Regions from separate parts of the Bacillus daqingensis genome, predicted to be linked through region 2. Evidence: a T-box and tRNA genes for the amino acid it is inferred to sense, from the RefSeq annotation. Region 2 holds a T-box; the other holds one or more tRNA genes.
The links. A T-box is a leader RNA that pairs with one kind of tRNA and senses whether it is charged. The one in region 2 lies ahead of pheS (phenylalanine--tRNA ligase subunit alpha), so its partner is inferred to be a tRNA-Phe.

Region 1 (9,807 bases), on a different contig from region 2:
TCTCCACTTCCTCGGCGTCAATCGTCAGCACAGCAAGATCTGTCAGTTCATCCTCTCCAACAAATTCAGCAGGTATCCGTGAACCATCTGTAAGCGTCACGTCTACTTCCGTCTGCCCAGTGGACGCTCCTTCGATCACGTGCTGATTCGTCACGACGAACGCCCGGTCTTCTTCGATTTTATAAATGATGCCGGAGCCGGTGCCTTCGCCTGCAGGAGCGCCGAACATATCGCTGCTCTGATTCATGTTGACGATGCCGACGACGGCATCATGCACCCGGTCCACTGCTTCAGTCACGTCTGAATTATGTTCAATGCTGACTGATTCGACCTGCTCTTCTGTGTTTTCTTCGGCCGATTCCCCTGCTTCTTCGCTGCCCGGCCCCGCAGGACCGATATCATATGGCAAAAAGCCGGTCGATGAGAGCACGGGAATCGAAAACACGACGATCAATGCGCCGACTATTGCCCCGATAAAGCCGGCGATTCCTGAAGAGGCACCGCGTTTTTCTTTGCTTGCACGCGTGCCGCCATCATAGTAACCCATGTCAAAAACCTCCCCTATTCCATTCATCTGCGGTGACTGGTCATGCACGAGCGGACGCGCCGCTCTACTTATTATTTTAGTGAGCACGGGGCTTTTCGTCTATTTATACGCATCTTCTTCGATAATTTTCCAAAACCATCGGCAGGTTTTCCGTAATCGGCCCGATCGGCGGCGTTCTTTCTACACAAAAAAACCGCTGGACTTTACTCCAGCGGTGTCTCGTGATGCGAATCCGGTCAGTCGATGCGGCGGAGCTTCGTCGGAATCTCCGGGTCTGTGTCAAACAGCTTAAAATCCTCTCCCGGTGCCGCTCCTTCCAGCTCCATCGTCTGCTGGACCGTCATGCGTGCAAGATCCTTCATGTTGTTGTCCTTCGACAAGTGCGCGAGATAAACGTCCGCCCGGCGCTTACGGACAAGGTCAGCCAGGGCGATTCCAGCATCCTCGTTGGACACGTGGCCTTCGTCGCTTAAGATACGGCGCTTCACGCTCCACGGGTAGCGGCCCATCTGCAGCATGCCGACGTCATGATTGGACTCAAAGATAAGCACGTCTGACTCTTCAGCAGCAGCCATCATCCGGCTGCTGACATAGCCGGTATCGGTTAAGATTGTCAGCTTCCGGCCCTCGTGCATGAAAGAAAAGAACATCGGATCCGCTGCGTCATGACTGACGGTAAAGCTCTCCACGTCCACGTCTGCAAACGTCTCAATGCTGCCGGTTTCAAACAGGAACTGCTGCTCCGTTGAAACCGCCCCGATCATCGGCGCCATCGCTGCCCACGTTTTTTCGTTGGCATAGACGGGCAGGTTGTAGCGCCTCGCTAGAATGCCGACTCCTTTAATGTGGTCGCTGTGCTCGTGGCTTACGAGAATGCCGTCCAGCTCGCTGATGGAAAGTCCGGCATCGGCGAACAGCTTTTCTATTTTCTTGCCGGACAGTCCTGCGTCTACGAGCAGCTTCTGCCCCGGTGTTTCAATATAGATGGCATTGCCGGTGCTTCCGCTTGCCAGCACGCTGAATGATAAGCTCATCGCGCATCCCCCTGTTGTATACTCTAGCTCGTAATGTTCTGCACTTCCCCGGTGAGGGCGTTGACGAAAAACGGCTCGTCATCCACAATGACCCGCCAGACCGGAGCGTAAATTTGAAAGTTGGCGTCGACTTCCATCAAATTATAATACCCGACTGTCGCGCTTGAAATCGTCGAATCCGTACCGATTCCGACCTGTGGATCGTTGATCAGCCGCTCGACGACCTGCATCGGCGTCAGCAGTTCTTCTTCCGCTCCCTGCTCGACAATCGTCAAGTAGCGCTGCGTATACGATACGATTTGTCCGCTGTCGTTCAGCTCAAGCACCACGTGGTAGCTGTCGCGCTCGTACTGGTCGATCATGCTGCCTTCAAACGTCTGATAGAGGCCGATCAGGCCCTCCTCTTCATCGTAGGCCGCAAGCTGGTATTCTTCCCCGCGGAACACGTACTGCTGCATAAACGCTTCCGTGCTCGCCGTCAGGTTCGCCGGAGAGAAGTTGTACGGAGAGTCCAGCTCCGAATACAGCGTCGTGCTGTCAATCAGATCAATTTGCTGACGCTCCAGCGTCTGCTCCAAAAACGTGATGTCATCTTCAAACGAACGCTGCACGCCGGTGATCGGCGCTCCCGTCAGTTCTTCTTCCGTTTCCTCAAATTCAATCGTAATGCGCTGCTCTTCAATCTGGGAGTCGAGGGTCATCTGCTCGATTTCGTTGATGTCCCCGTGGCGCTGCTTTTCGGCCAGCTGATAGCCGAGAAAGATGTTGAGCAGCATAAACGTGACGATGAAAATCGTTTTAGTCCTGCTCCAGTCCATCCTCCAGCACCTCCTCTGTGACGCTTTCACTGTTCATATCCACTTCATGCCACTGGCCCCGGGCATAAACGAACCAAACCGGTTCAAATACGGCGATCGAATTCTGGCGGCTCATGCTGTACGCGACGCGCGCATCCTCCACGGTTTCCACCGGGAAAGTGGACATTTCCTCTTCAATATACGTTTCTACTTCACTGTACGGTGGAAGCTCCACGTTTGTGTCGATCTCAAACGGCCGCTCTTCCAGCTGAAACATCGGCCGTGAATATTCGATAATTTCATTGCCGGACCGGGTGATGTCGATCGTGTAGTGGGAAGCACTGCCGGCGTTCGAATCAAATACCGGCATGCCCTGCACGTGCATCGTAAACGAGGCCCGGTCGTTGCTGCCTCCTTCACTCCAGGAGGTTGCATAAAAGTCATCGGTCCAGCCGAAATGACCGTTAATGAACTCCTGGCTGGCGCGTACGATCGACTGCGTTGGCACTTGGGAGCCAGCAGTGAGATCTGGCCGGACATACTCCAGCACGGCGCCGCGGTTCGTCATGTCCATCATCCGCGTCCCGTCTGTATAGGAGCTGTCCTCGCCCTCCTGAAAATACTGGCGGACATAGTCTGGATCAGTAAAGAGCGTCTGGATAAAGCCGTCCGGTGCGATATGCGTCGTTTCATACGTAAAGACGCGCTCCATCACCGGCTCCACCGGCAAGTAGCGGACCGGCTGAAAACTGGAATCGTCGCGCTCGTTTAACACGCGCGGCTCCACTTCCGTCTCTTCAAGGGCAATCCCCTGACTGAACGATTCGAGGTCAGAGACCGTCACTGAGGTCGGCGACTGGTACACCTCTTCCGCTTCCATATCGACAAAGCGAATCGCTACATCCGACGGGGTTCCCCCGCTCGTTTCCGTTACAATAATGCGGTCGACGCGATCGATTAAAATCATATCTTCGTCAATTCCAACAAGGTACTCCAGCCAGTCGCCTTCAAGCGGCTCATCAAAAATGAGCTCCATTCCATTGAAGGAACGGTTCACGCCCGGCGCATGATGGCTTCCGGTCAGCTCCATTTCCTCCAGCTCAAATTCCTGCAGCGTCTCCATGATCTCCAAATAGTTGTCCCCGGCCGGATGCACCCAGCTGCGGTCGCTTCCGCTGTGGCTGATGACCTGAGACGGATACAGCAGGTCTGTAAACGACTTCGTTTCCCCAATGTCTTCAATTTCAATATAGGAGTTATCCCCCTGATCCAGGACATTGTATGCCGGCTGATACGTCGACACGAGATAAGTCAGCACAACACTCGTTAAAATCATGGCCCAGAGGACAAATGTTTTGACGTTCTCGATAAACGGCATTACTGCGTCACCACCTCCTGGGCGTACGGCAGACTGAAGGAGAAGGTGGTGCCTTTGCCCCATTCACTGCTGACCCAGATATTTCCTCCGTGTGCCATCGCAATTTCCTTCGCAATGGCGAGACCGAGACCAGTGCCTCCGAGGTTGCGGGACCGCGCCTTGTCGACACGGTAAAACCGGTCAAATACGTGTGGAATGTTTTCTCTTGGAATGCCGACCCCTTCGTCTTTCACGCTGACAACAAGCCGCTCCTGCTCCTGCTTGAGCGATACGTTAATCGTACCGCCTTCCGGTGAGTACTTCACAGCGTTGGAAACGATGTTGTCCATCAGCTGCATCAGCTTATCCCTGTCTCCCTGCACGGTGATTTCCTCCTCCGGAATCCGCCGCTTGAACTGAATGTCCTGATTTTTCGTCGTCATCTCAAACCGGTCAATGACATGATTTACGAGCTGAGGCGCGTCAATTTCCGCAACGCTCACACTGTAGTCCTTGCTGTCCATCTTGGAAAGCTGGAGCAGGTCGTTGACGAGCCGAATCATCCGGTCCGTTTCATTCGACGTCACTTCCAGAAACTGCGGTGCAATGTCCGGATCGTTTATGGCGCCGTCCTGCAGCGCCTCCAGGTAGCTCTTCATCGACGTGAGCGGCGTGCGCAGCTCGTGCGAAACGTTGGCAACGAATTCGCGACGTTCTTCTTCGACGCGCTCCTGTTCCGTGACGTCGTGCAGCACAGCGATCAGGCCGTTCTCTGCTCCGTTGTCTTTCTCAATCGTCGAGAAGTTGGCCTCGATGATCATTTCTTCCTCCTGCGCGTCGAAGTCCAGCAGCAGCGGGTCCTGGAACCGGTACAAGTCGTTCAGCGTCATAAACTTGTCGAGTCCGAGCACGCTGGTGACATCCTTGCCTGCGAGCTCCTCCTGCCGCTTGCCGAAGATTTCCTCCGCCCGGCGGTTCACGAGAATCACATTGCCGTTCCGGTCGGTCGCGATGACGCCGTCGGTCATGTGCATAAGTACCGAGGCGAGCTTGCGCCGCTCCCCTTCCGTTGTCGCGTGCGCTTCCTGCAGCTTATCAGTCAAATCGTTAAACGTTTCCGCAAGCTGACCGATCTCATCATCCCCGTATACGTTTACGTAGCGGGAGAAATCCCCCTGGCCCATGACGACCGCCTGCTCTTTCATATCAACGATCGGGCGGGTAATTGTCCGGGATAAAAAGATACCAAGTGCAGCAGTAAGTCCGAGCGCGATAAACGTCCCGGCGTACAGAATCTGGCTGATATCGTTGATTTGATCGTACATGGACTCCATCGATGCACGGATGTACACTGCCCCGACAACTTCATCGGCGTCGGAGGTGACCGGAAGCGCCATGACGAGCGTCCGGTGATTGTTCAGGGAATTGAGCATAATCTCTCCTTCGGTATCCTCAATTCCGAGAAGCGCCTGTTTGACACTGAGCTCCTGCGCCCGCTGTCCCGTAACACTTTGCGCAGGGTTTGTCGAAGCCACCACTATGCTGTTCTGATCAATCACTTCCACATCCGCGGTTTCCATGTTAAATACGTCGCTTCGAAGCAGGGCGGAAACCCGTGCTTCCAGTGATTGATCCTCTTCCTCTTCTTCCGCTGTCAGCTCCTGCTCGACGTTATAGGCGAGCAGTCCGGCCCGTTCATTCAGCGTATCGCGGAAGTTGCTTTCCAGCTGTCCTTCCAGCTGCTGCGTGAAATAAACGCCGATGACCTGCATCGCGATGAGAATGAGAAGCATATAAATGACCACGATCTTGACGTGGATCGATTTATAAAAACGAATTTTTTTCATGTTCATGCATTAACTCTCCTGATCTGCCTGCCTTAAATAATAGCCGACTCCCCGCCGGGTAACGATCCACGTTGGACTGCTCGGATTATCCTCTACCTTTTCACGCAGGCGGCGCACGGTTACGTCCACGGTGCGGACATCCCCAAAGTAGTCATAGCCCCAGACAGCCTGCAGCAAATGCTCCCGCGTCATCACTTGGCCTAAATGACGGCCGAGGTAGTAAATCAGCTCAAACTCACGGTGAGTCAGTTCAATCGGCTCTCCGCGTTTCGTCACAAGATAAGCATCCGGCTGAATCAGCAGCGGACCGATTTCGATGTTTTTCGTATCGGTATCAACTTCTTCGGTCTTCTGCTTGCGGCGCAGGTTTGCCTTTACCCGCGCGACAAGTTCACGCGTGCTGAACGGCTTCGTAACGTAATCATCCGCGCCAAGCTCCAGTCCGAGCACTTTGTCGATCTCCGAGTCTTTTGCCGTCAGCATGATGATCGGCATATCGTACGTTTTGCGAACTTCACGGCACACTTCCATGCCGTCTTTATATGGAAGCATAATATCGAGCAGAATCAGTGCGGGCACGTGCTCTTTTACGAGCTCGACCGCCTGATTGCCGTCATACGCACAGACGACATCAAAGCCTTCCTTCTCCAGTCCAAATTGTAATATATCAGCGATTGGTTTTTCGTCATCTACAACAAGAATCTTTTGCTTGTCCATACAGAACCCTCCTGTTTGTCTGCATTCCTTCTTCATTCTATCACAGATACCTGCAAGAATATATTTCCCGCCGGCGTCTGGTATTTCCCGGGAAATACTAAAAAACCGCACTGAAAAGCGCGGCCGATACCAGCATATACAAAAAAACTATCCTGCGCCGTTGCGCGGATAGGGATTGTGGATGGTGGTGCTGGCCAGAGGACTTGAACCCCCAACCTACTGATTACAAGTCAGTTGCTCTACCAATTGAGCTAGGCCAGCATAAAAAGTGGTGGCTCGGGACGGAATCGAACCGCCGACACACGGATTTTCAGTCCGTTGCTCTACCGACTGAGCTACCGAGCCAATTTATGCAAAAAAAAATGGCGGTCCCGACGGGAATCGAACCCGCGATCTCCTGCGTGACAGGCAGGCATGTTAACCGCTACACCACGGGACCATTCTTTCAGACCAGCTATCATATGTAAATTGGTTGCGGGGGATGGATTTGAACCATCGACCTTTGGGTTATGAGCCCAACGAGCTACCAGACTGCTCCACCCCGCGGCATTAAGAGTGCGGTTGTTGTGAACCGCAACAAAATTTATTATACGCTGCTCCTATTCAGAAGTCAACGGTTTTTTTCTGCAGATAAGCGGCGAATCTTTTCGTCACCTTCGGCCTCCGTCTGCGTTCACTTACCAGAGTAAGCTCCCTTGCCTTCTCCCTTGCTTCCTCAACCTTCTTGCTTCTCTGCAGAAAAAGGTTTGGGGACTGCGGCGAATCTTTTCGTCACCTTCGGCTTCCGTCTGCGTTCACTTACCAGAGTAAGCTCCCTTGCCTTCTCCCTTGCTTCCTCAACCTTCTTGCTTCTCTGCAGAAAAAGGTTTGGAATGTAGCGAATCTTTCCTTATCTAGTGGCTTCTGGAAAAGATCCGATTTGGTGAACGGCGTCGCATGAAAAAAAGTGCGGGCATCCCACAGCTTCTGCGAAAAAATAAATGGTGACCCGTACGGGATTCGAACCCGTGTTACCGCCGTGAAAGGGCGGTGTCTTAACCACTTGACCAACGGGCCACGTTTGCATGCCGCCTTTGCGACGTATTTTATAATACCATCTTTTTTATACCGCCGCAATATGTTTTCACTAAAAAGTTTTGCCACGGAGATCTTGCATCTGCTCCTTCAGCTAAGAATCCGGCAAATACCCCCGCCCGTCAGATACATCATCTGTCGGGCGGGGGTGCTGGTAACTAGGCATGAGCTGCTCACGCTCGGTTAAATGATGCCGAACAGATCAAGGTAGACGCGAATGGCAAGACCGCATACAAGCAGCATGACGGCTCCGTAAGCGATATTTTCGCGGAGGCTGTTTGCCTTATCTCCAAGCTCTTTTCGTCTCGTACAGAGCCACCAGATAGCTCCAACGACGATTGGCAGCAGCAGGCCGTTTAACGCCTGGGCAGTCATGATCATTTCAACTGGCGCACCGCCAAAGAAGAAGACGACAACGATCGGCAGCACGGCAGCGATGGTAATCATAATCCGGTTCGGAAGTGCTTTCACGCTTTCTGTCGTTCCGGTAGCCTGGCCAAACAAGTGCGGCTGCACCGTGATGTTAAAGAGACCCGAGGAAAAGCCGGCCGCAAACAAACCGAGTGCGAAGAGAACGCCTGCGTACTGTCCGAGAAGCGGCGTCAGCTGATACGCCATATCGCCGGCGCCGGTGATTTCCGCCCCGGTCAGGTAAATCGTGCTGCCTGCGCAGATCAAAATGGAAACGGCGATCACAGCTGCGATTGTCAGATTCGTCCGCAAATCAAAATACGACAGCTGCATCTTTTTTTCAGTGGAAAGAGTCGTATTATTTTCATATTTCCTCTTAATAAACGCTGACAGACCAAGCGCAGTATTCGGCGGCAGTGTCGTTGCAATCAGTGCGAGAATGAGCCAGTAGTTCGCTTCCGGCACGTTAAAGGAGAAGCCGGTCGTTGCCACATCAGTGATGCTCGGTCCGGCAACGAATACGGTGAGAACAAATGCGCCGACCATCGTACCGATGATGACGCGGTTAATGTTTTCAATCAGCCGGTACACGCCGACCCAGGCAATAATCAGCGCCATAAAGGCCAGAATGGACACCCAGCCGACAATCGATACGGCCGGCAGGAAGAAGTTCAGTGCCAGGGCGGCTCCGATAAAGTTACCTGCCTGAAACGCAACCGCACCGAGCAGAAGCGCAACGTACACAGGAATGGATACTTTCTTTCCCAAGTAGACGCGGATGCCATCCATGGCGGACATCCCGGTCTGGAGCGTAAACTTTACGACTGGACGCTGAAAGTAGTAGGCAGCGATACAGGCGAGAACGAGCACCCACATCACTTGAAAGCCGTAAGAGGCACCGGCCACCGAAACGGTTGTTACTGTACCTGGCCCGATAATACAGGCTGCCACAATGGCACTCGGCCCGAGCGATGCCAGTCGTTCCTTCATTGTCAATGGTGCTTCGTTGGCTGCCTGCTGCTCCACAAGGACATCTGTCATTCGCTTTTGCGCTTCGATGATCATACACCTCTCTGTAATAGGATTACGTATAGTAAACCATGGACAATAAGAGGATGCAGGAAGTTCGGCAGATTCGCTGACAAACAAATTTTCTGAAAAATCTTCCAATTTACTACTTTATGATTGATTTACGTGCTTTTCACTTTCCGTTTTGTATCTTCTGCAGAGATAAGAAAAAAAGCCCGTCAGGACACCTGACAGGCTTCTTGCATCGTTTTCGAATTTAGGCGGATCAGCCGAATACGCCGCGGACGAGGTTCGTCTGCTTGCGGTCCGGGCCGACGGAGAAAATAGAGAGCGGGATTCCTGTAAGCTGTGAAATGCGCTCTACGTAGTAGATGGCGTTTCTCGGCAGTTCATGCAGAGAACGGACACCGGTGATATCTTCTTCCCAGCCTGGCATCTCTTCGTATACAGGCTCACACTCAGCGAGCACCTTCAGGCTTGCCGGGAAATGCTCAATGATCTCACCGCGGTACTTATATGCGGTACAGATCTTCAGCGTTTCAATGCCTGTCAGCACGTCGATGGAGTTAAGGGAAAGATCAGTGATGCCGCTCACTCGTCGAGCATGGCGCACAACGACACTGTCAAACCAGCCGACACGGCGCGGACGTCCGGTCGTTGTCCCATACTCATTGCCGACTTCACGAATCTTGTCGCCGACGCTGTCCTTCAGTTCTGTCGGAAATGGGCCGTCGCCGACGCGTGTCGTGTACGCTTTCGATACCCCGACAACATGGTCGATCTTCGATGGGCCAACGCCGGAGCCGATTGTCACACCGCCTGCAATCGGGTTTGACGAGGTGACGAACGGATACGTTCCCTGATCGATATCGAGCATCACGCCCTGAGCACCTTCAAACAGCACGCGGCGCCCGTCATCAAGACCGTCGTTTAAAATAACAGACGTATCTGTCACATACTTCGCGATCTGCTGCCCGTACTCGTAGTATTCGTT
Region 2 (9,807 bases):
CGTTTCTGGAGCTGTTCGCGGCTGTATCTCTGCTGCGAATTGAGCCGTCTGCTGAAACGTACGGCGCGCTGTTCTCCGCTTATTTGAATCTGGCAGGGCAGCTCGGATATTCGTGGGAGGATGTGACTCTCGCCTATCATGCAAAAAACGAGGAGAATTATTCCCGGCAGGAAAACGGTTATTAATTCGATATACGAAGGAATTGAGACGAAGCCGGAAAAACGCTATACTGAACTAGAGTACATACTAACGGAATACAGGAGGATGATCGATCATGGATGAAATGCTCAGCATGCTGAAGGATCTGACAGACGCGAACGGCGTTCCAGGTAACGAACGGGAGCCGCGTGACGTCATGAAACGCTACATTGAACCGTTTGCGGACGAAGTCGAAACGGATCAGCTCGGAAGCCTGATTGCGAAAAAACACGGAAGCGTTCAAAACGGGCCGAAAATCATGGTGGCAGGCCACCTCGATGAAATTGGCTTCATGATTACAAATATTGATGACAACGGCTTTTTAAAATTTCAGTGCGTCGGCGGCTGGTGGGAGCAGGTGATGCTGGCTCAGCGTGTCACTGTCATGACCAAGGAAGGCGACATTCCAGGTGTCATCGGCTCGAAGCCTCCGCACATTCTTCCGGCAGAAGCACGAAAAAAGTCGGTTGATAAAAAGGAAATGTTCATTGATATCGGTGCCAAGGACCGGGCAGAAGCAGAATCTTTCGGCGTGCGCCCTGGCGATTCGGTCGTACCGGTTTGTGATTTCACGGTGATGAAAAACGAAAAGTACCTGATGGCTAAAGCGTGGGATAACCGCATCGGCTGTGCGATAGCAATTGAAGTGCTGCGCCGCTTGAAAGACGAAGATCATCCAAACACCGTCTATGGTGTTGGCACCGTGCAGGAAGAGGTTGGCCTGCGCGGAGCAAAAACGTCTGCCAATCAGATTCAGCCGGACATCGGCTTCGGTGTAGACGTGGGAATTGCAGGTGACACACCTGGTGTATCCGACAAAGACGCCCTTGCAAAAATGGGGGAAGGTCCACAGATCATCGTCTATGATGCATCGATGATTTCGCACAAAGGCCTGCGTGATTTCGTAACGGATACAGCAGATGCTGCTGACATTCCGTACCAGTTTGATTCGGTCCCGGGAGGCGGAACAGATTCTGGAGCCATTCATTTAACAGCGAACGGAGTGCCTGCCCTGTCGATCACGATCGCGACACGCTACATTCACACACATGCTGGTATTCTGCACCGGGATGACTTTGAAAACGCAGTGAAACTAATCGTGGAAGTGATTAAAAAGCTGGATCGCGACACCGTCAACACGATTACGTTCTCGTAATAAGTAATGTGAACCTGCTCCCTGGTAAGGGGGCAGGTTTTTTTATACAACCAGACAGCTGGCTCTATGAAGGAAATCGGGCCTGCACCTGATTTTTCTAAATAAAAGACAGATGGAGGAGCTCCAGGCTCAATCGCCGGATTGAAAAGAAGCTTCTTTTTATGTTTTATAAACATATTGGAAACGAACCTTTTAACAGGCAGGCTTTTACGTGCCGGACATCAATTGATCATAACTTGGGAGAAGAAAGAGACGTCAGAATAGCAGGACGATGCAATCTCATGTTGACGGGATGGGTCTGTTTCCCTATAATGCAGAGAGTTGTTTACTCTTCGGACGAAAGGAGCCCGCTGTTGAACTATTTTGTTAAACTATCTATTATTGTCGCGGCATCCATTTTACTCGGTTTTGCCTTCAACGTGTTTTTGCTGCCGCATGAAGTCCTGACGGGCGGCGTAACGGGTGTTGCCATGATCTTTGGGCTGATGACACCGGTCAATACAGGGTTTTGGATTATCATCCTGAACATTCCTATTGTCATCTTGGGCTGGATGAAACTCGGAAAAGAGTTTATTATAAACAGTATTATCTCTGTAGCGGTTACATCGGTGTCGATGCTCTACATTCCGATTGTGCAAATCACGGAGGACGCCCTGCTTTCTTCCGTTTGGGGCGGCGTCTTGACAGGGGTCGGCATCGGTTTAATCATTCGCTACTACAGTTCGACAGGCGGTTTTGACGTGATCGGAATCCTGCTCATTAAAAAATGGGACATTCCGCTCGGCGGACTGATTTTTGCGCTGAACTCCGGCGTCGTTGTCCTTTCCGGATTTTTCTTCGGCTGGGAGCTTGCGCTGTATACGATGCTCTCGATCTACATTACGGGAATTGTCATTGACCGGATTCACACCCGCCACGTGAAACTGAACCTCATGGTTGTCACTAGCCACGGGGAAGAGCTCCGGCGTGCGCTGCTGGAAAATCTCGTCAGAGGAATCACCGTGATTGACGGTCAGGGCGCTTACTCCCGTGAGGAGAAAAAAGTGCTTTATACGGTGATCACACGCTACGAGCTGGAAATCATCCGAAATGTGCTGAAGGATATTGATCCGGATGCGTTTGTCAGCATCAGTCAGTCGATGCAGGTGATGGGGAATTTCAGAAAAGACGATTAGTCCGGTATCACTGCCGGCATACAAGAGGGGGGAGTACCGGTGGAAGCTATCTCATCGGTCCAGAATCCACGAATTAAAGCATGGAAAAAACTGCAAAAGAAACGGGAGCGGGACCGCTCCGGCCTCTTTCTCGTAGAAGGCGAGCATCTCGTTGAAGAAGCGTTAAAAGCGGCAGTTTCTGTCAAAGAAATCATCATCCGGGAAGACCGGGAAATCCCGAAGCGCTGGCTCATTGATCATATTGAGCTGGTTTACGTGACGGAGCGGGTGATGACGGAGCTGGCGGAAACAGAGACGCCTCAAGGAATGATTGCAGTCTGCGAAAAGCCCGCGCTCGAAAACATCGTGTTTGAGTCCGGACGCTATCTGCTGCTGGACCGGATTCAGGACCCCGGAAATCTGGGCAGTATGCTCCGGACTGCAGAAGCAGCAGGACTGGAGGGCGTCATTTTTGGTGAGGGCTGCGCGGATCCATTTAACGGAAAAGTTGTTCGTTCCACCCAGGGTGCTATTTTTCATATTTACGTGCAGCAGATGGATCTGCACGATGCGGTGGATCGCTGCAGGGAGAACGGCATTCCCGTTTTTGGAACAAGCTTGAACGGCAGCACATTCACTGCGATAGAGCCGCAGGAATCCTTTGCGCTGCTGATGGGCAATGAAGGGGCAGGCGTCGAGCCGTCCCTGCTCGAGAAGACGGATCAGAATTTGTACATTCCAATATACGGGGAGGCAGAATCCCTGAACGTTGGAGCTGCAGCCGGCATTTTGATCTATCATTTGCGCGGAGATTAAAAAGCAATTGAAAAGCGTCTCCGATCCTTATATAATGAACTACAGATCGAATCATTGAACGCGATGAAGGAGAGCAGTAAGCGGATTCATCTTTTTGCCAGGGAGACAGTGCCGAAGACTGGAAGCACTGTTCGAAAAGAACCGCTGAATTCACTCCCGAGCTGGTGCCGGAGTAAGCTGATCAGCTGAAAAGGCAGCCCGGAAGGAAGACCGTTATCTTCCTGTTTGAGAGAACAGAAGCAGCTGCTTCTGTTAACTAGGGTGGTACCGCGAAGTCTTTTCGTCCCTCGGTCCGGGGCGGGAAGGCTTTTTTTCGTGGCAGGACCCCGATGCAAGAATGGATGACGCGGTTTATATTTAAAGGAGGTAATGACAGTATGCTGGAACGTCTGCAGGAACTGCACGATGAAGCAGTAGTAAAAGTAGCAGAAGCGCAGGACCTTGATTCCCTGCAGCAGGTACGGATCTCTTACCTGGGGAAAAAGGGCCCGATCACAGAAGTGATGAAAGGAATGGGAAAGCTTTCTAACGAAGAGCGCCCGGTCGTCGGCGCAAAAGCCAACGAAGTGCGTCAATCGGTGCAAAAGCTTATTGAAGAGAAGGAGCAGACGCTTCAGGCGGCTGCTGTGCAAAAGCAGCTGGCAGAAGAAAGCATCGATGTGACGCTTCCCGGCAGACCGGTAGCGCGCGGTGCACGTCACCCGCTTACGTCAGTGGTGGAGACGATTGAAGATATCTTTACCGGCATGGGCTTTCAGGTGGCAGAGGGACCGGAAGTGGAAACCGACTATTACAACTTTGAATCACTGAACCTGCCGAAGCACCATCCGGCACGAGATATGCAGGATACGTTCTTTGTCACACCGGATCTGCTGCTGAGAACGCAGACATCCCCCGTGCAGACACGGACGATGGAGAAGCATGAGGGCAAGGGGCCGGTTAAGATCATCTGCCCTGGTAAAGTGTATCGCCGTGACGAAGATGATGCGACCCATTCCCATCAGTTCATGCAGATTGAAGGTCTTGTTGTCGATAAAGGCATCCGTATGAGTGACCTGAAGGGCATGTTTGAAGCCTTTGTAAAAAGTTATTTCGGAGAAGACCGGGACATGCGGCTTCGTCCGAGCTTTTTTCCATTCACAGAGCCGTCTGCTGAGCTGGACGTTTCCTGCGCTATGTGCGGCGGAAAAGGCTGCAGAACGTGCAAGGGAACCGGCTGGATTGAGGTTCTGGGTTCCGGTATGGTGCACCCGAACGTGCTGAAAATGGGCGGATTTGATCCGGAGGTTTATTCCGGGTTCGCATTCGGCATGGGTGTCGAGCGTTTTGCAATGCTGAAATACGGGATCGACGACATCCGTCATTTTTACACGAACGATACCCGTTTCTTGGAACAGTTTATCAGAGAATAGAAAAGTGAAGGAGGAAGCAGCGTGCTTTTATCATATAAATGGCTGAGTGATTATGTGGATTTATCCGGCATTACGCCGGAAAAACTGGCTGAGGAACTGACGCTTCACGGTGTCGAGGTTGATGCCGTTCAGGAGCTTGGAGCAGACATTACGAACCTTGTCGTCGGTAAAGTCGTTTCCTGTGAGCAGCATCCGGATGCGGATAAGCTGAAGGTCTGCCAGGTTGATATCGGGGAAGAAGCCGTTCAGATCGTATGCGGAGCTCCAAACGTGGCGGAAGGCCAGTCTGTGGCCGTTGCCCGTGTCGGAGGCCGTTTGCCTGGCGGGATGAAAATCAAGCGGGCTAAGCTGCGAGGGCAGGTTTCAGAAGGAATGATCTGTTCTCTGCAGGAGCTTGGCTTCGAAGGAAAAGTAGTGCCGAAGAAATACAGCGAAGGCATTTTCGTTTTCCCTGAAGAAGTGGTGCCAGGAACAGATGCGAAGGAGCCGCTTGGTCTAGATGACACAGTGCTGGAGCTGGATCTTACGCCGAACCGGTCGGACTGCCTGAGCTATCTGGGAGCTGCTTACGAAGCGGCTGCCGTACTCAACCGCGACGTCTACATGCCTGAGCCTCGCATTGTGCCTGCAAAGGACCGGACCGAGGAATTCGTCAACGTCAGAGTGGAAGCAGATGAATGGAACCCGTACTACGGAGCTACGATGATCCGCGGTGTCCAAGTAAGTGAATCCCCGCTCTGGCTGCAGACCGCGCTGATGACAAGCGGCGTGCGCCCGCTGAATAACGTAGTCGATATTACGAACTACGTGCTGCTTGAATACGGGCAGCCGCTGCATGCGTTCGACTTTGACCGCTTCGGTTCGGATGAAGTAGTCGTGCGCCGCGCTGAGCAGGATGAAACGATGACAACGCTTGACGGCGAGGAGCGGACTCTGAGCGCCGAGCATCTCGTCATCACGAACGGTATTCGCCCAACGGCACTTGCTGGGGTCATGGGAGGAGCTGACTCTGAGGTGGAAGCAACCTCGGAAAACCTGCTTCTGGAATCGGCTTACTTTAAGCCGGAAACCGTCCGGAAAGCCCAAAAGGATCTCGGCATACGCAGTGACTCGAGCATCCGCTTTGAAAAAGGAGTAGATCCGAACCGCGTAGCAGCCGCTGGCGAACGTGCCGCTTCTCTCATTCAGCAGCTGGCCGGCGGTGTCGTGTTAGCCGATCCGGTGGAGCACGATACGCTGAACCGCGATGAGCTGGAGCTCGATGTTCAGGCAGACCGGATCAATGCTTCACTGGGCACAGACATATCAGCAGATGAGATGACGTCGGTGCTGGAACGGCTCCGCTTTCCTGTGAAGGAAAAGAAAGGAACCCTTCACGTGACGGTCCCGACACGGCGGCAGGACATCTCCATCGAACCGGATATCGTGGAGGAAGTGGCTCGTCTTTACGGCTATGACAACATCCCGGTTACACTGCCGAATACGCCGTCGACAAAAGGCGGTCTTACCGTCGCACAAAAGCGAAAGCGCCGCATCCGCCGCTTTTTGGAAAGTGCGGGCATGCACGAAGCAGTAAGCTATTCGTTGACGACAGCAGAAAAGGAAGCACACTTCCGCAGCAAAGAGGAGCCTCGTGTATCAGTCGCTTTGCCGATGAGCGAGGACCGAAGCAGCTTGCGCACGACGCTGATTCCGCATCTGCTGGAAGCGCTCAGTCACAACCGCAACCGGAATTTGTACAACGTATCGCTGTTTGAGCTTGGTTCTGTGTTTCACACGGCTGAAACAGACGTAACGAAGCAGCCTGAAGAAAAAACGTATCTCGCCGGTGCATTTACAGGCTTGTGGGAATCGCATGAGTGGCAGGGAGAAAAGAAGCCGGTCGACTTTTTCGTTGTGAAAGGCGTTGTAGAAGGACTGCTCGCGGAGCTGAAGGCGGAAGTTTCCTTTGAAAAAGCGGAACGAAGCGGATTGCATCCAGGGCGTACGGCTTCTGTGCTGATCCATGATCGTCCGGCAGGCGTCATCGGTCAGCTTCATCCGGATACAGCAAAAGCGTTCTCGCTCCCGGAAACGTACATCGTAGAGCTCGACATCGACGCCGTGCTGAAGGCAGAGGAAAAAACGGTTCGTTATCGCCCGATTCCGCGCTATCCGTCTGTCGACCGAGACATTGCACTGGTCGTTGATCAAACTGTCAGTGCAGCGGAACTGGAGCGGATTATTAAGGAAAACGGCCAGCCGCTGCTGGACCGGGTGCATCTGTTTGATTTGTATGAAGGCGAGCACATTGCTCCCGGAAAGAAATCAGCTGCCTTCTCGCTCCGTTACTTGGACCGCGACAAGACGCTTACCGAGGAAGATGTAGCGTCCGTCCACCAAAACGTGCTGGACGCACTGGAACAGAAGGCTGGAGCTCAGCTGCGCCAGCAGTAACGCGCGACCAGCTGATCATGATAAACTGCCGAAGAGGGCTCTCCAACGCGGAGAGCCCTCTTCGTTAATACTACCGGTGGTTTATGCGCCAGGCTCATCCGGTCCGTTACGTCTGAACGACGCGGTCCGTATTGGAGAAGTGCCATTTTACGGACTGGCGGAGCGTATCTTCGCCGTGCAGGCGCAGGACGTCGCGGGCGGCCTGGTCGACTTTCGGGCCTGCTCCTTTTGGAATCGGAACGCCAAGCTTTTTCGCCAGCTTGTCCATTTCCTGAAGGAACGCATATCGTGCGAGGATCGAGCCAGCTGCGACAGCCGGGTGCATATCTTCTGCTTTTGTGGCAAAATAGATCGGAATCGAATCCGGCCACTGCTTGCCGCTCTGCTTTAAATAGTTAAAATAGCCTTCCGGTTTGACGAACTGATCGATAAACACGCCGTCGTAGGGTGTTTTGCTTTCTTGGAGCTTCCGGATCACGCCTTTGATCGCCTCGTGGTGAAGGAGAGCCTTCATCCGGCCTTGATTCATGCCCTGCTGCTGAAGCTCATTGTATTTTTCGTTGCGTAAAATGGTCAGACTGTATGTGCATTGCTTCAATAGCTTTGGCGCGGTCTGGCGGATTTCCGGGTCGGTAATCGTTTTGGAATCACGCAGGCCGAGCGCTTCGGTCTGTTGAAGCTGATCGCTCGTTAAATGAACGGCCACGACCGTCATCGGACCAAAGTAATCTCCAGTACCGGTTTCATCGCTTCCAATGACAGACAACGAGCGAATATCAGCAGGCGGAGCCCACCGGTGCGAAGCAGGCGCCGGACGTTTGCGGACCGCTCCTCCAGAAGAACGGCCCCACTTTGACGCTTCGGCGTCAGCCTGCTTGCCTTGAAATAGTACCTTGCCGGACTTATAGGCTGTAACGGTACAGCCGGATGTCTTCGCCTGAAAGACAGCGCCCTGCGGCGGTGACTGAATCGAGCCGGCATAATGCTTTTCCATACTGTTCAAAAGCTGCCGGTCTGCTTGGATGACCTGCTGTCCCATATATGTAACCTCCTTGATTGCGATACCTTTTCGATTGTACCAGAAAGGTCCGTGCTTGATTCACATGAATTTATTTTTCATCTGTCCCTCTGTCATGTTATGATAACAGGTAGTCTATGCTGTCATGTCAGGGGGGACTATTGTGGAACAGGATGAGGAAAAAATCCGTACGATTGTGAAAATAGCGAATCAAACGTATACCGTGATCGGAAAGGAATCATCAGACCACGTAAGGGAAGCTTCCGAACTGGTTGATACTAAAATGAAGCAGCTCCGTGAGTCCAATCCTTATCTGACATCGACACAGCTGGCTGTACTGGCAGCATTGAACATCAGCAACGAATACGTATCGCTGAAGCGCCAGCAGGAGAATGAGACGAAAGACGAGGATGGGACAACATGATTTTGAGTTTATTTTTACTGCTAATGCTTGCCGTAAGTTTTTCTGTCGGCTACCGGCGGGGTTTCATGCTGCAGATCGTACATATTGCAGGACTGGCAGCGGCGTTTATTGTCGCGTGGCTGTACTATGAGCCGTTTGCACAAATGATTCAACTGTGGATACCATTTCCCCAGCTGCCGTCTGAGAGTTCACTTGAATTGTTAAATGAAGCTTTCGGTACAGAACGGGTTTACTATAACGGAATTGCATTTGTCATTATTTTTATTGTCGTTAAAATCATTGCGCAGATCATTGGTTCGCTGTTCGATTTTATTGCGAACCTGCCGATTCTGCACTTTTTCAATAACTGGCTCGGAGCGGTGCTCGGACTGGTAGAGGGTCTGATTATTATTACGATCCTGCTCCACCTGGCTGCTTTGATTCAGGTCGATTTTCTGCAGGAAATTCTGCAGTCATCATCTATTGCTCAATGGATTTTCTACTACACACCGATCGTTTCCAATGAACTTCGTGAGCTTTGGCTCCAGGGAAGCTGGGACTGATACGCTGATTAAAGAGCCTGTTTTTCTGCGCTAGCGTAGCTGAAACAGGACTTTTTTATGCCGGGAGGATACGACTATGAATAAAAAAGAGATCATCAAAACGCTTGAAACGATTGCTGTCTATTTAGAAGTAGAAGGAGCGAACGCGTTTCGCGTGTCGGCTTATCGTAAAGCTGCCGGTGCATTGGAACGCGATGAGCGCAGCATGGAGGAGCTTGACGACCCGGCGGCGTTATCCGGTATCGGCAAAGGGACCGCAGGCATCATTACCGATTTGCGCGAAACAGGAACGACCGAGCTGCTGGAGGAGCTTCGGGAAAGCATCCCTGAAGGTCTGATCCCGTTGTTGAAGCTGCAGGGCCTCGGCGGTAAAAAGATCGGGCGCCTCTACCGGGAGCTCGGGGTAACCAATGCAGCAGAACTGAAGGAAGCCTGTGAAGCAGGCAGGGTGGAAGAGCTGAGCGGCTTCGGAAAGAAATCACAGGACAAAATCCTCGCCGCCGTTGAGGATATGGGGAAACGGCCGGAAAGGCTGCCGGTTGCAGGAGTGATGGGCGCCGTGCATGATTTGCATACCCGGCTTCAGGCAGCTGATGCTGTAACCAGATATGAGCTTGCAGGCAGCTTTCGAAGAGGCCGGGAAACGGTAAA

Region 1: it encodes a tRNA-Phe, which carries the amino acid that the T-box ahead of pheS (phenylalanine--tRNA ligase subunit alpha) is inferred to sense. The anticodon was not compared.

What each region holds. Positions count from the first base shown of each region.
Region 1 covers NZ_JBHSGK010000005.1:33,705-43,511, reverse strand. The annotation lists gene ACFO4L_RS06585 (S1C family serine protease) at 1-547, opposite strand, end outside; gene ACFO4L_RS06580 (MBL fold metallo-hydrolase) at 784-1,581, opposite strand; gene ACFO4L_RS06575 (two-component system regulatory protein YycI) at 1,605-2,399, opposite strand; gene ACFO4L_RS06570 (YycH family regulatory protein) at 2,380-3,756, opposite strand; gene walK (cell wall metabolism sensor histidine kinase WalK) at 3,756-5,582, opposite strand; gene yycF (response regulator YycF) at 5,592-6,299, opposite strand; tRNA gene ACFO4L_RS06555 (tRNA-Thr) at 6,485-6,560, opposite strand; tRNA gene ACFO4L_RS06550 (tRNA-Phe) at 6,569-6,644, opposite strand; tRNA gene ACFO4L_RS06545 (tRNA-Asp) at 6,663-6,738, opposite strand; tRNA gene ACFO4L_RS06540 (tRNA-Met) at 6,769-6,845, opposite strand; tRNA gene ACFO4L_RS06535 (tRNA-Glu) at 7,281-7,355, opposite strand; gene ACFO4L_RS06530 (Nramp family divalent metal transporter) at 7,557-8,849, opposite strand; gene ACFO4L_RS06525 (adenylosuccinate synthase) at 9,079-9,807, opposite strand, start outside.
Region 2 covers NZ_JBHSGK010000013.1:340,673-350,479, reverse strand. The annotation lists gene ACFO4L_RS12985 (dUTP diphosphatase) at 1-185, shown strand, start outside; gene ACFO4L_RS12980 (M42 family metallopeptidase) at 275-1,354, shown strand; gene ACFO4L_RS12975 (YitT family protein) at 1,708-2,529, shown strand; gene ACFO4L_RS12970 (TrmH family RNA methyltransferase) at 2,569-3,324, shown strand; T-box leader at 3,379-3,615, shown strand; gene pheS (phenylalanine--tRNA ligase subunit alpha) at 3,702-4,736, shown strand; gene pheT (phenylalanine--tRNA ligase subunit beta) at 4,758-7,172, shown strand; gene rnhC (ribonuclease HIII) at 7,279-8,211, opposite strand; gene zapA (cell division protein ZapA) at 8,354-8,614, shown strand; gene ACFO4L_RS12945 (CvpA family protein) at 8,611-9,156, shown strand; gene polX (DNA polymerase/3'-5' exonuclease PolX) at 9,233-9,807, shown strand, end outside.